Regions from separate parts of the Aliirhizobium cellulosilyticum genome, predicted to be linked through region 1. Evidence: predicted binding sites of a transcription regulator. Region 1 holds the regulator's gene; the other holds the start of a gene.
What was found. Region 1 encodes PhoB, which activates phosphate uptake and scavenging genes when phosphate is short. Its sites were predicted from a motif close to TGTCATNNANCTGTCAT; they were not measured.
Positions count from the first base shown of each region.

Region 1 (5,498 bases):
GTCACAAGCCAAACGCCTTCGCCACGCTCAAAGCGCAGCGGGGCCCGGGCAAAGGTGTCGAAAAGCGCAGATTCAGCCATGGCGGCTCACTCCTAATGCATCCGATTGCGGATATTCAAAAAATCAAAATGCCGCCCTCGGGGCGGCCGCGGCACTATCGCCACTCATCCATGTGATGTCAATAAAACTCACGGAAATCTGGGGCTTCAAGGCATTTTGCTGCAAGGACGCAACCCTGCCGACAGCTGTGACAAAAATGACTCTCCCGGAAAGCAAGTTGGGGAAAACCGGGAAATCGATTCGTGGCGATTCCGGGGACTCTTGTCACGGAGTCTGCGGACCTCTAGGTTAAAGATCAATTACTAGACTGCATGCGGCGGAACTAGTCACCAAAAGCATAGATATAGTGCCTGTTGCGAGATGTATCGCGCGACATTGGTGAGGGATTCTGCATGCCACCAACGTTCAAAGGCGGAGAACGGGCATGAACTGGACGGACGAGCGCGTTGAAAAACTGAAAAGGTTGTGGTCGGAAGGCTTGAGCGCCAGCCAGATCGCCGCACAACTTGGAGGCGTAAGCCGCAATGCCGTGATCGGCAAGGTCCATCGCCTCAACCTGCCGGGCCGCGCAAAGGCGGGCGGCACAATCGCGACGAACCGTACGGCAAAGCGCCCAGCAGCAACTACTTCCCGTCCCCAGCAGACATTCGCCACCCGTCCGGCAGCACGCCCGGTCGCCCGTCCGGTCGGCGCAACCGCGCTCAAGGAAGAGGTCGAGTTCGAGGCTTCGCAGGAACTGGTCTACCGTCCCGCTTCCAACGTTGTCCTGCCGATTTCCCGCAAGCTGGCGCTGACCGAATTGACCGAACGCACCTGCAAGTGGCCCGTCGGCGATCCGCTGACGGACGATTTCCACTTCTGTGGCTGTGAGTCCCCGGATAATTCGCCTTACTGCACCTACCATGCGAAGCTCGCCTACCAGCCGGTCAACGAGCGCCGCCGTCCGAGCGCTGCACGGGCGTAAAGTTCGGCACCATAAACAACGATCAAGCGGGCTTCGGCCCGCTTTTTTGTTTGCCGTGCTGCGGGTTCTGCAAGGCAGCCTTGCCCGCCTGCGCCTTGCCTCCTGCGCCACAAACACCTATCTGAAAAGGCGTGAGGACGACCTCCCCCAGAATGGGCATTGATGCCGGGACGACCCGGATAACCCAATGGGGTATAAAATGCGCACGACACGCGACCGTATTCGTCACGCAATCAGCTTCGAAATCATCGGGCTTGCGATTTTCACACCGCTCGCCTCTTTCGTCTTCGGCATACCGGTCGAACATATCGGTGTCGTCGGGATCGTTTCGGCAACGCTGGCGACCGGCTGGAACTATCTCTACAATCTCGGCTTCGACCACCTGATGCAGACGTATCGCGGCGGTACGCAGAAAACCATGGCGCTGCGCGTTGCACATGCCGTGCTGTTCGAACTCGGACTGCTGATCGTGCTCATGCCGTTCATCGCTTGGTATCTGGGCGTGAGCCTGATGCAGGCGCTCGTGATGGATATCTCGTTCGCCCTGTTCTACCTGGTCTATGCGTTCTTCTTCAATCTGGCCTACGACCGGATCTTTCCGCTGCCTGAGTGGCAGGAAGAAGCCAAGGCCTGAAATGCTTCAGCCCGAGGCGGATGACCGCACTCGGGCTGAGAAACCTGCATTCCAGATGCTATCCCGCGTATCAGGATTCCATCGAATAGCCGGCACCGCGAACGGTGCGGATGACATCCTGCATGTTGGAGAAGTTCAGCGCCTTGCGCAGGCGGCCGACATGCACGTCGACGGTGCGTTCGTCGACATAGATATCGTGGCCCCAGACGCCATCCAGAAGCTGGGAGCGCGAGAAGACGCGGCCAGGCGAGACCATGAGGAATTCCAGGAGACGGAATTCGGTCGGGCCAAGGCGTACTTCACGGCTCTTGCGATGAACGCGATGGGTCTCGCGATCCAGTTCGATATCACCGCATTTCAAGACGCTGGAGAGAACCTCGGGCTTGGCACGGCGCAACATCGCCTTGACACGCGCCATCAGTTCCGGCGTCGAGAACGGCTTGACGACATAGTCGTCGGCACCGGTCGCCAGACCGCGAACACGTTCGCTTTCCTCGCCGCGCGCTGTCAGCATGATGATCGGCAGGCGCTCGGTCTCTGGCCGCATGCGCAGGCGCCGGCACAATTCGATGCCGGAAACGCCTGGCAGCATCCAGTCGAGAACCAGAAGATCCGGAGCACGCTCCTGAAGCCTGATTTCGGCCTCATCACCTCTCAGAATGGTTTCGACCTCGTAGCCTTCGGCTTCGAGATTATAACGGAGGAGGACGCTGAGCGCCTCCTCGTCTTCCACGACCGCAATTCTCGGCTGCATACTAGATACACTCCATCAGACAGGCAAAATCAGTCAGCAATCGCGCCGACGGTGTTCGCCGTATCGTCCTTGGGACGCTCGCCTTCCGGCACAGCACCCGTCGTCATGTAGTAGATGGTTTCCGCGATGTTGGTCGCGTGGTCACCGATACGCTCGATGTTCTTGGCGCAGAACAGAAGATGCGTGCAGGTGGTGATGTTGCGCGGATCTTCCATCATGTAGGTCAGGAGTTCGCGGAAAAGCGACGTGTACATGGCGTCGATTTCTTCGTCGCGCAGGCGGATCGCTTCTGCCTTTTCGGCCGAACGGCTGGCATAGACATCCAGCACTTCCTTGAGCTGTACAGCCGCGAGATCGGAGAGGTGTTCCAGACCGCGGGCGAGCTTGCGGGGAACGCCATGGCCCTGAACCGCAATGACGCGCTTGGCGGTGTTCTTGCCGAGATCGCCGACGCGTTCCAGATCGGCTGCGATGCGCAGCGTCCCGATGATTTCGCGCAGGTCGGCAGCCATCGGCTGACGCTTGGCGATAGTGACGATCGCCTTGTCCTGGATCTCGCGCTCGGCGTGATCCAGGATCACGTCGTCGGAGATAACCTTCTGGGCCAGGGCAGAGTCACCATTGACCAGGGCGCGCACGGCATCGCCGCACATCTGTTCCGCAAGGCCACCCATTTCCGAGATGCGGCGGCGCAGATACTTCAGTTCTTCGTCGTAGGCCGACAGGATATGACTTGATACCATCTCTTTGTCCTCAAAATCCGTAGCAGCGGGCAACAGGCAACGGCCAATCAGCCGAAGCGGCCCATGATGTAATCCTGGGTGCGCTGGTCATCCGGATTGGTGAACATCTTGTCCGTGTCGTTCTCTTCGACCAGCTGGCCAAGGTGGAACATGGCGGTACGCTGGGATACGCGGGCGGCCTGCTGCATCGAGTGGGTGACGATAACGATCGTATAGTTGGCGCGCAGTTCGTGGATCAGTTCCTCGACCTTTGCGGTGGCGATCGGGTCGAGCGCCGAGCAGGGTTCGTCCATCAGGATGACTTCCGGCGAAACTGCAACCGCACGGGCGATGCAGAGACGCTGCTGCTGACCACCGGAGAGACCGGTCCCGCCTTCATGAAGACGATCCTTGACTTCCGCCCAGAGGCCGGCGCGCTGAAGGCTGGCTTCGACGATCTGGTCCATATCCGCCTTGTTGCGGGCCAGACCATGGATGCGCGGGCCGTAGGCGATGTTTTCATAAATCGACTTCGGGAACGGGTTCGGCTTCTGGAACACCATGCCGACGCGGGCGCGAAGTTCCACGACATCGATTTCCTTGTCGTAGATATCATCTTCATCAAGGGTGATCTTGCCGGTGACGCGGCAGCCCTCGATCGTGTCGTTCATGCGGTTGAGCGTGCGCAGGAAGGTCGACTTGCCGCAACCCGAGGGGCCGATCAGCGCCGTCACCGTGTTTTCGCGGACATTCAGGTTCACGTCGAAAAGCGCGCGCTTCTCGCCGTAATAGACTGATACGTCCTTGCCAATCATCTTGTACGCGACTTCATTCATCTTCTTGTCCAGCGCCTTCTCAACTGCTGCTTCTGACAACATATTCATTGTGTCGATCTCCTACCAACGGCGTTCGAAGCGCCGACGCAACAGAATTGCACCAACATTCATGACCACGAGGAACAGGAGCAGGATGATGATCGCTCCCGAAGTTCTTTCGACGAAGGCGCGTTCCGCCTCGTTTGCCCACATGTAGATCTGCACCGGCAGTGCTGTCGACGGATCCATCGGCGTCGTCGGATAGTTGGCGACGAAGGCGACCATGCCGATCAGGAGCAGCGGTGCGGTTTCGCCGAGAGCATGCGCCAGGCCGATGATCGTACCGGTCAGGATGCCCGGCATGGCAAGCGGCAGGACGTGATGGAAGATGGTCTGCATCTTCGAGGCGCCGAGGCCGAGAGCCGCCGCACGGATCGATGGCGGAACCGCCTTCAATGCAGCGCGGGTGGCGATGATGATCGTCGGAAGCGTCATCAGCGTCAGGACCAGGCCGCCGACCAGCGAAGCCGAGCGCGGCAGGCCCATGAAGTTGATGAAGACCGCCAGACCCAAGAGACCATAAACGATGGAGGGGACGGCCGCGAGGTTGTTGATGTTCACCTCGATCAGGTCGGTGAACTTGTTCTTCGGCGCGAATTCCTCGAGATAGATCGAGGCGGCAACGCCGATCGGCAGCGCCAGGACGAGCACGATCAGCATCATGTAGAAGGAGCCGATCAAGGCCACGCCGACGCCGGCAGCTTCCGGACGGCTGGAATTGCCGTTAACGAAAATGCCGGTGTTGAAGTGCTTTCCGAGGGCGCCGGATTCCGCAAGCTGGTTCATCCAGCCGACCTGCTGGTCGGAAACCTTACGGTTGTTTTCCGACACGGAGAGATCGATCTGGCCCTTGAATGCGCTGTCGATATCGCCGGCGGCAAGCAGCGAGACCGTCTGGGTCGTGCCGATGATCTGTGGGTTGGCGACAACCATGTCACGCAGCTGGCCACGAACGCCGTCCGAGATCATCTGGTTGACGGCGCGCAGACCCGAACGATCGGTTTCGGCAACGCCGAGCACCTTGGCGACGGCATTACGGGCGATGAGCGGGTAATTGGCCGTCACCAGCTTCTGCGGATCGGTGGCGCGCTCGTTATCCTTGTCGATGATCTGTTCGGAGAATTCGACCGGAACGGTGATCATCGTCTGCTGGAAGGCGGTATATCCCTTGGAAACGACCGACCACAGAAGCAGCGCGAGAAAAAGAAGCCCGAAGGACAGGGCGGCGATGCCATAGGCGCGGAAGCGACGTTCTGCGGCGTAGCGGCGCTTGATGCCGATATCGCGACGGGCGGGCTTCGCCAGGACGCCGGCGGGGGAAGAAACCACGTCGGTCATTCGTACTGCTCCCGGTATTTGCGCACGATGAAGAGCGCGTAGATATTGAGGCAAAGCGTGATCACGAAGAGTGTGATACCCAGTGCGAAGGCGACGAGCGTCTGCGGCGAGGTGAATTCAAGGTCGCCCGTCAGCTGGCTGACGATCTTGA
Region 1 is NZ_JACIGW010000002.1:748,717-754,214, forward strand. It holds gene GGE33_RS12375 (aspartate aminotransferase family protein) at 1-80, opposite strand, end outside; gene GGE33_RS12380 (GcrA family cell cycle regulator) at 485-1,024, shown strand; gene GGE33_RS12385 (PACE efflux transporter) at 1,224-1,658, shown strand; gene phoB (phosphate regulon transcriptional regulator PhoB) at 1,729-2,412, opposite strand; gene phoU (phosphate signaling complex protein PhoU) at 2,442-3,155, opposite strand; gene pstB (phosphate ABC transporter ATP-binding protein PstB) at 3,203-4,018, opposite strand; gene pstA (phosphate ABC transporter permease PstA) at 4,031-5,347, opposite strand; gene pstC (phosphate ABC transporter permease subunit PstC) at 5,344-5,498, opposite strand, start outside.

Region 2 (5,498 bases), on a different contig from region 1:
TGCAGCCGTGTCGTCGCTTTCCACTGCGATCGTCAGTTCGGCAAAGCGGGCGCTGTCGGTGATCAGGCGCTCATAGGCAATGCGGCCATCCTCGACCGTCACGAGCACGGCGCCCTTGGCTCCGGTCTCGCGGATCGAGCGGCCCTGCAGGTTGCCCGGAAAGACCACGAGCGGGTCTTCCGCGACGATTTCGAAATCATGGACATGGCCGAGCGCCCAGTAGTCGTAACCGCGCGAGCGCAGGTCTTCCACGGAACATGGCGCATAGGGCGCGTGCGGCTCACGGCCGGTCAGCGACGTGTGCAGCACGCCGATATTGAACCATCCGGCCTCGGGCCTTGGATAGGCGAGCGCAAGATTTTCATTCGCCGAGCGTTCGGCGAAGCCTTGTCCGTGCAGCGCGACCTTCAAATGCTCCAGCCGGAAGGTGCCGGGCTTGCCGGTCGGGAACTCGCTAACATTCTTCGGCAGCGTGATGGTTCTGGTGATCACACTCTCGGCGTCGTGATTGCCCTTGAGCAGAAAGACCGGGATGCCGGCGCGTTCCAGCCGCGCCACTTCGCGGTTGAAGAACAGGCCGATCTTGTTGTCCTTCCAGTCGCCGTCATAAACGTCGCCGGCGACGATAAAGAAATCAACCTTGCGCTCCACCGCTTCATCGACAAGCGCCGAAAAGGCCTTGCGGCTTGCCTCGACAAAAAGCTCGGCGAGATCGGCATCCTTGAGGGCCAGTCCCTGAAAAGGGCTGCCGAGATGCAGGTCTGCGGCATGGATGAAGCGGAAGGAACTCATCGAATCGTCTCATGCGAACACATCAGGAACGCCAGACTTAAGGTAGCAGGCCCCAAGAAAAAAGGCCGGGTGCGCAAACACCCGGCCTTTTCCTGTTGAAGATGGAGATCCGTCAGTTGGTGACCTTGAGGGTGACCGGCAGGAACAGGGTCTCGCCGGATGAGTCGTCAACGCCGTCATTGTCGGTGACCATGAAGGCCTTGCCGGACTTGTCGAAGGCAAAGCCTTCCAGCTTGTCGAGAACGTAGCCGTTGGTGGCGTTCTTCAGGTCCGGAAGGAAGTCATGGACCTCTTCCTTGGCAACGAGCTGCAGTTCACCGCCGATCTTGGCAGGCTTCATGTCCTTGAGCGAAACGCGGTAGAGCTTCTTCAGCTTGGCGGCGTCGCCGATCAAGTTGTCGCGTTCGACGATATAGAGATGGTCGCCATTGGCGGTGATTTCCGAGAGACCGACCCAGCCCTTTTCAGCCTTTTCGAGCGGATAACGGACGGCTGCCCATTCCTTCGACTTCGGCTTGTAGGAAAGAAGCTTCACCTGGCCCTTGGGATCATCCTTCCATTCGCGCTGGATTGCCATCCAGAGCGTCAGGTCGTCACCGGAACCGGTCGTGGTGACGCCTTCGAGACCGTAACGGCTTTCGCCGGCCAGAAGTTCGGCAGGCAGGCCGATCTCGGCCTTGATCTCGCCCTTGGCATTGACGTTGTAGATACCGTGACCGACCAGCTTGTCGCTATCGCCTTCCGATGCCAGCCAGAAGCCGCCCTTGCCATCGAGTGCGATGCCTTCGATATCGAGCTTCTGCGCCGGCTGGCCGTTGCGGGTGATGCGGACGACATTGGTGATCTCGGCCGGCTTGCTTGTCGTGTCGATGGTGAAGATCGACGGCTGTATGGCATAAACGGAATCGTTCACCGCATAGAGGATGCCGTCCTTCTCGGCGTCACCAACGAGACCCGACAGCGCGCCCCAACCGATCAGCTTCCCATCGACATCCTTGGAAACGATGGTCGGATAGGCCTTCTTGCCTTCGGCAAGCTCATAGATCATCACATGCGAGCGGGGACCTCCGTCTTCGCCGAGATCGGCTTCATTTGCGGATGCAAGCAGGTTGCGGCCCGGAATGGCGACAGCGCCTTCAGGCGATACGCCCGACGGCAGAAGCTGCACGAGCTCCGGCTCGCCACCGGTATCCTTGTAGACCGCAATCATCGAACCGCGCTCCGAGAGCACGAAGAAATACTGCTGGCCATTGAAGATCGCGGCTTCCATGCCTTCCGGCTCGATGCCCTTGTTCTTGGCGCGCTTTTCCGGGAAATGACCGTGGCGGGCAATCTCGTGCTCGAGCGTCATGCCCGCATCGTAGAGAACCTTCCCGGTACGGTCGAAGATGGTGAAGCCGCGCGAACCGCCCTTGTAATCGCCTTCATTGGCGATGACGAGGCGATCAGTGCCGAGCCACTTGACGGCGTCAGGCTCGCGCGGAACAGCGGTCAGCTTGCCCGAAAAATTCAGCGAACCATCGGTCTTGGCATCGACGCCTTCGAGATCAACCGTACCGGCGGAGAAGTGGCTGGTGACCTTGGCTGTCTTGCTGTCGATGATGATGACGTGGTTGTTTTCCTGCAACGTCAGGGCGATCTCGCCATTGGCGTTGATGTTGACGAATTCCGGCTCCGGATCTTCCGGGGCGACTGTTGCAAGTCCGGTCACGCCAACGCGCTTGATGCTGTCGCAGGCAGGAACGCCGTTTTTCAGCGAGACGATCAGAAGTTCGCCTGCCGGAAGTTGCGGCAGTGCACCGTCGTTCAGGTCTTCGTCACGCTGGTTTTCGATGGCGATGGCGGCAAATGTGCCATCAGGCGCCACGACGACAGAATCCGGCTGACCGCCGAGATCACAGGTCGTTTCAAGTTTTTTCGAAGCGATATCGATGATGCCCAGTTGGCCGGCAGGCTTCGTCAAGTCTTCGGTCTTGTCGATGGTGATGAGTGCCTTCGGACCGGCTGCAGCAACCGAGTTCGGTTCGCCATCGATGGCGATGGATCCACCTGCCTTCGGGGCCTTGGCGTCAGTGATGTCGATGAAGCCGATCGTGCCTCCCGGCGCGTCGGAATAGATCAGCGTGTTGCCATCCGCAGTCGCGGTGATGATTTCCGACGATGTCGCCTTGTCCTCGCCCTTGGGCAGGTTCTGGGCAACCGGGAAAGAGGCGATACGGTTAAAGACCTGCTCCGCACTAGCGGGAGCAGCAACCGAGGCAAAAAGGATTGCCGTCAAGGCGGCGCGTGTCGAGAATGTCATGAAAAGCCCTCCGTGAAACCACAGGTGGGCTTTTGGGCCAGATGCGTGACACGATAATGACAGCTTCATCATCATGAGTTGCGTTATCGACTGATTGAGCCAACCGCACTCAACGCATGAAAAAAGGCCGGGCAAGGCCGGCCTTCGATATCGTGTAACCGGCAATGAGGCAGATCACTTTTTCTTGGCGTTGTAAGCCTTGATGGCTTCCGAAACTTCACCTTCAGCATGGGCAGCGTTGTCAAAGCCATTCAGTTCGACAGACTTGCGGCCCGCCGGGAGCTGCTTGTAGACGCGGAAGAAAGCCTGGAGGCGTTCCTGCTCGATCTGCGGCAGATCGGTGATTTCCTTGATGTTATCGTAGGTCGGGTCGATCTTGCTGGTCGGTACGGCAACAATCTTGTCATCGACCTCGCCGCCATCGATCATCTTCAGAACACCGATCGGGCGAACCTTGATGATGGCGCCCGGAACGACTGGCTCGCGGGTGTAGACGATGGCGTCGAGCGGATCGTTGTCGCCACCGAGCGAAGAGGTGATCGAGCCGTAGTTGCCCGGATAAACGACCGGCATGGACTGGTAGCGGTCAACCACGACATGGCCGGTCTTGGCGTCGATCTCGTATTTGGTGAAGCTGCCCTGCGGGATCTCGATGGCGACGGCGAATTCCTTGCCGTCATCGGTTTTCTGCGGATAGTCGAGATAGGAAACGTATTCGGCAGAAGCTACGCCCGCGGTAACGAGAAACGCGGCGGCAGTCAGAAGCAATTTCATGGCAGGCCCTTTTCATGATGAGACGTCCCACCTAAGCGAGCTCTGTGACAACGCCGTGACAGATTCCCGTCTACAAAGTTTACCTCTCATACTGAAAAGGCCCGGCATAAACCGGGCCTCGTCCATCGCGAGCATTCCTTAAAAAATCGGCTCAGAACTTGACCGTATAGTTGCTGCGCAGCCAGACGGTCGGGTCCTGCCCCTTGGTCGTGGCGTTGACCATGAAGGAAGCGACCCCCTTGCCGAGATCAAATTCGGCGCCGAGACCGCCACGAGCCCAGAACTGCTGCAGATCCTGACCTTCGAGACTGAAGTCGCTGATCCCGGTCAACGTGCCGCTCGTAGCCGTCGCGCGGTTTTCGAACTGGTAGTCAAGCTCGGCCTTGGCCAGCAGACGGACAGTGTCGTTCAGCGGGCGAACGAAATCCGCACCGAGACGGGCGATCGTCGAATGATCGCTGCTGCCGTCGAACTCGACCGGGAAGGAGCCGCCGGTTTCCGTATAGGCGTCAACCCTGGTATGCGCATAGGAAAGGCCGACATAGGGGGTGATCGCCGTATCGTCGATCGTCACCGCATTCAGCCAGTCGAAGCGGATCTTTGCGCCCCAGGTTTCAGCATTGGTGTCGCCTTCGGAATAATCGGTGACGGCACCGTTCAGATAACCGCGGTTGCTGTCGACACTGCTGCGTCCCCAATAACCGCCAACCGTCGCGTAAACGTTATTGCCGAGATCGGCAGAGACTTCCGGTGACAGGTAGAAGCCGCGCTGGCGCACGTCGCCACCGGCATCCAGATCCTGGTCGGTATAGGTTCCACCAACTGCGAAGCGGGCTGTGACGCCATCGGCGATACCGTAACCAAAACCAAATTCACCGAGAGCAAGGCCGCCATCGGCGTGATCGCTGTTGTCATAACCGCCATCGATCGTGCCCCAGACGGATCTCTGGCCGGCGGTCAGCAGATTGCGCATTGGCGCTCCCTGCGCACCGAACATGATTGTGTCGGCATTGTTGACACCGCTCTGAACGATGACGTTGTTGGCCATCGCGACAGTCGGGAAAAACTCGGCGGTATCGATGATACCGCTTCCGCCTTCGCAGACGTCAGCGTTGCATTCGTTGCCGCCTTCCTCGCCCTGGCTTTCGATGACACGCGCGATATAGGTGGAGCCGGTAGTGGTCTCGCCGATGATAACATTGCCGTCAGCCGATACGAGATCGGCGGTTTGCGTCATAGCATCGCCGATGGTGGCACCTTCGGCTGCCAGCCAGTCCTCGACAGTCACCATGCCGTTCGCCTGCGTCCAACGGAAGCCGTGGCTTGTGGACTGGGCGTCTGTTGCCGATCCGACCACGACGCCGCCGTCGGCATTAACCGCACTCGCCGTGGATGAAGTGCCACCGAGAGTTCCGAGATCGGTCATCACGTCTGTTGACCCGACATACCGGTAGGCGTGAGACGACGTGTCGCCGGTCAGGTAGGAACTGCCGACCAGAACATTGCCATCGCCGCTCATTGCGTTCAGGAACGTGTAAGAACCGCCCAAGCTTCCGATGTCGACCATCTCGGTCTCTTTAGTCCATCGGAATACGTGGTATGGCGACGACGAGGATGTATATCCAGATCC
Region 2 is NZ_JACIGW010000005.1:146,423-151,920, forward strand. It holds gene GGE33_RS19955 (metallophosphoesterase family protein) at 1-792, opposite strand, end outside; gene GGE33_RS19960 (esterase-like activity of phytase family protein) at 905-3,094, opposite strand; gene GGE33_RS19965 (inorganic diphosphatase) at 3,269-3,868, opposite strand; gene GGE33_RS19970 (autotransporter domain-containing protein) at 4,020-5,498, opposite strand, start outside.
Region 2: the regulator PhoB is predicted to act here: its motif matches at 3,913-3,929, upstream of GGE33_RS19965 (inorganic diphosphatase).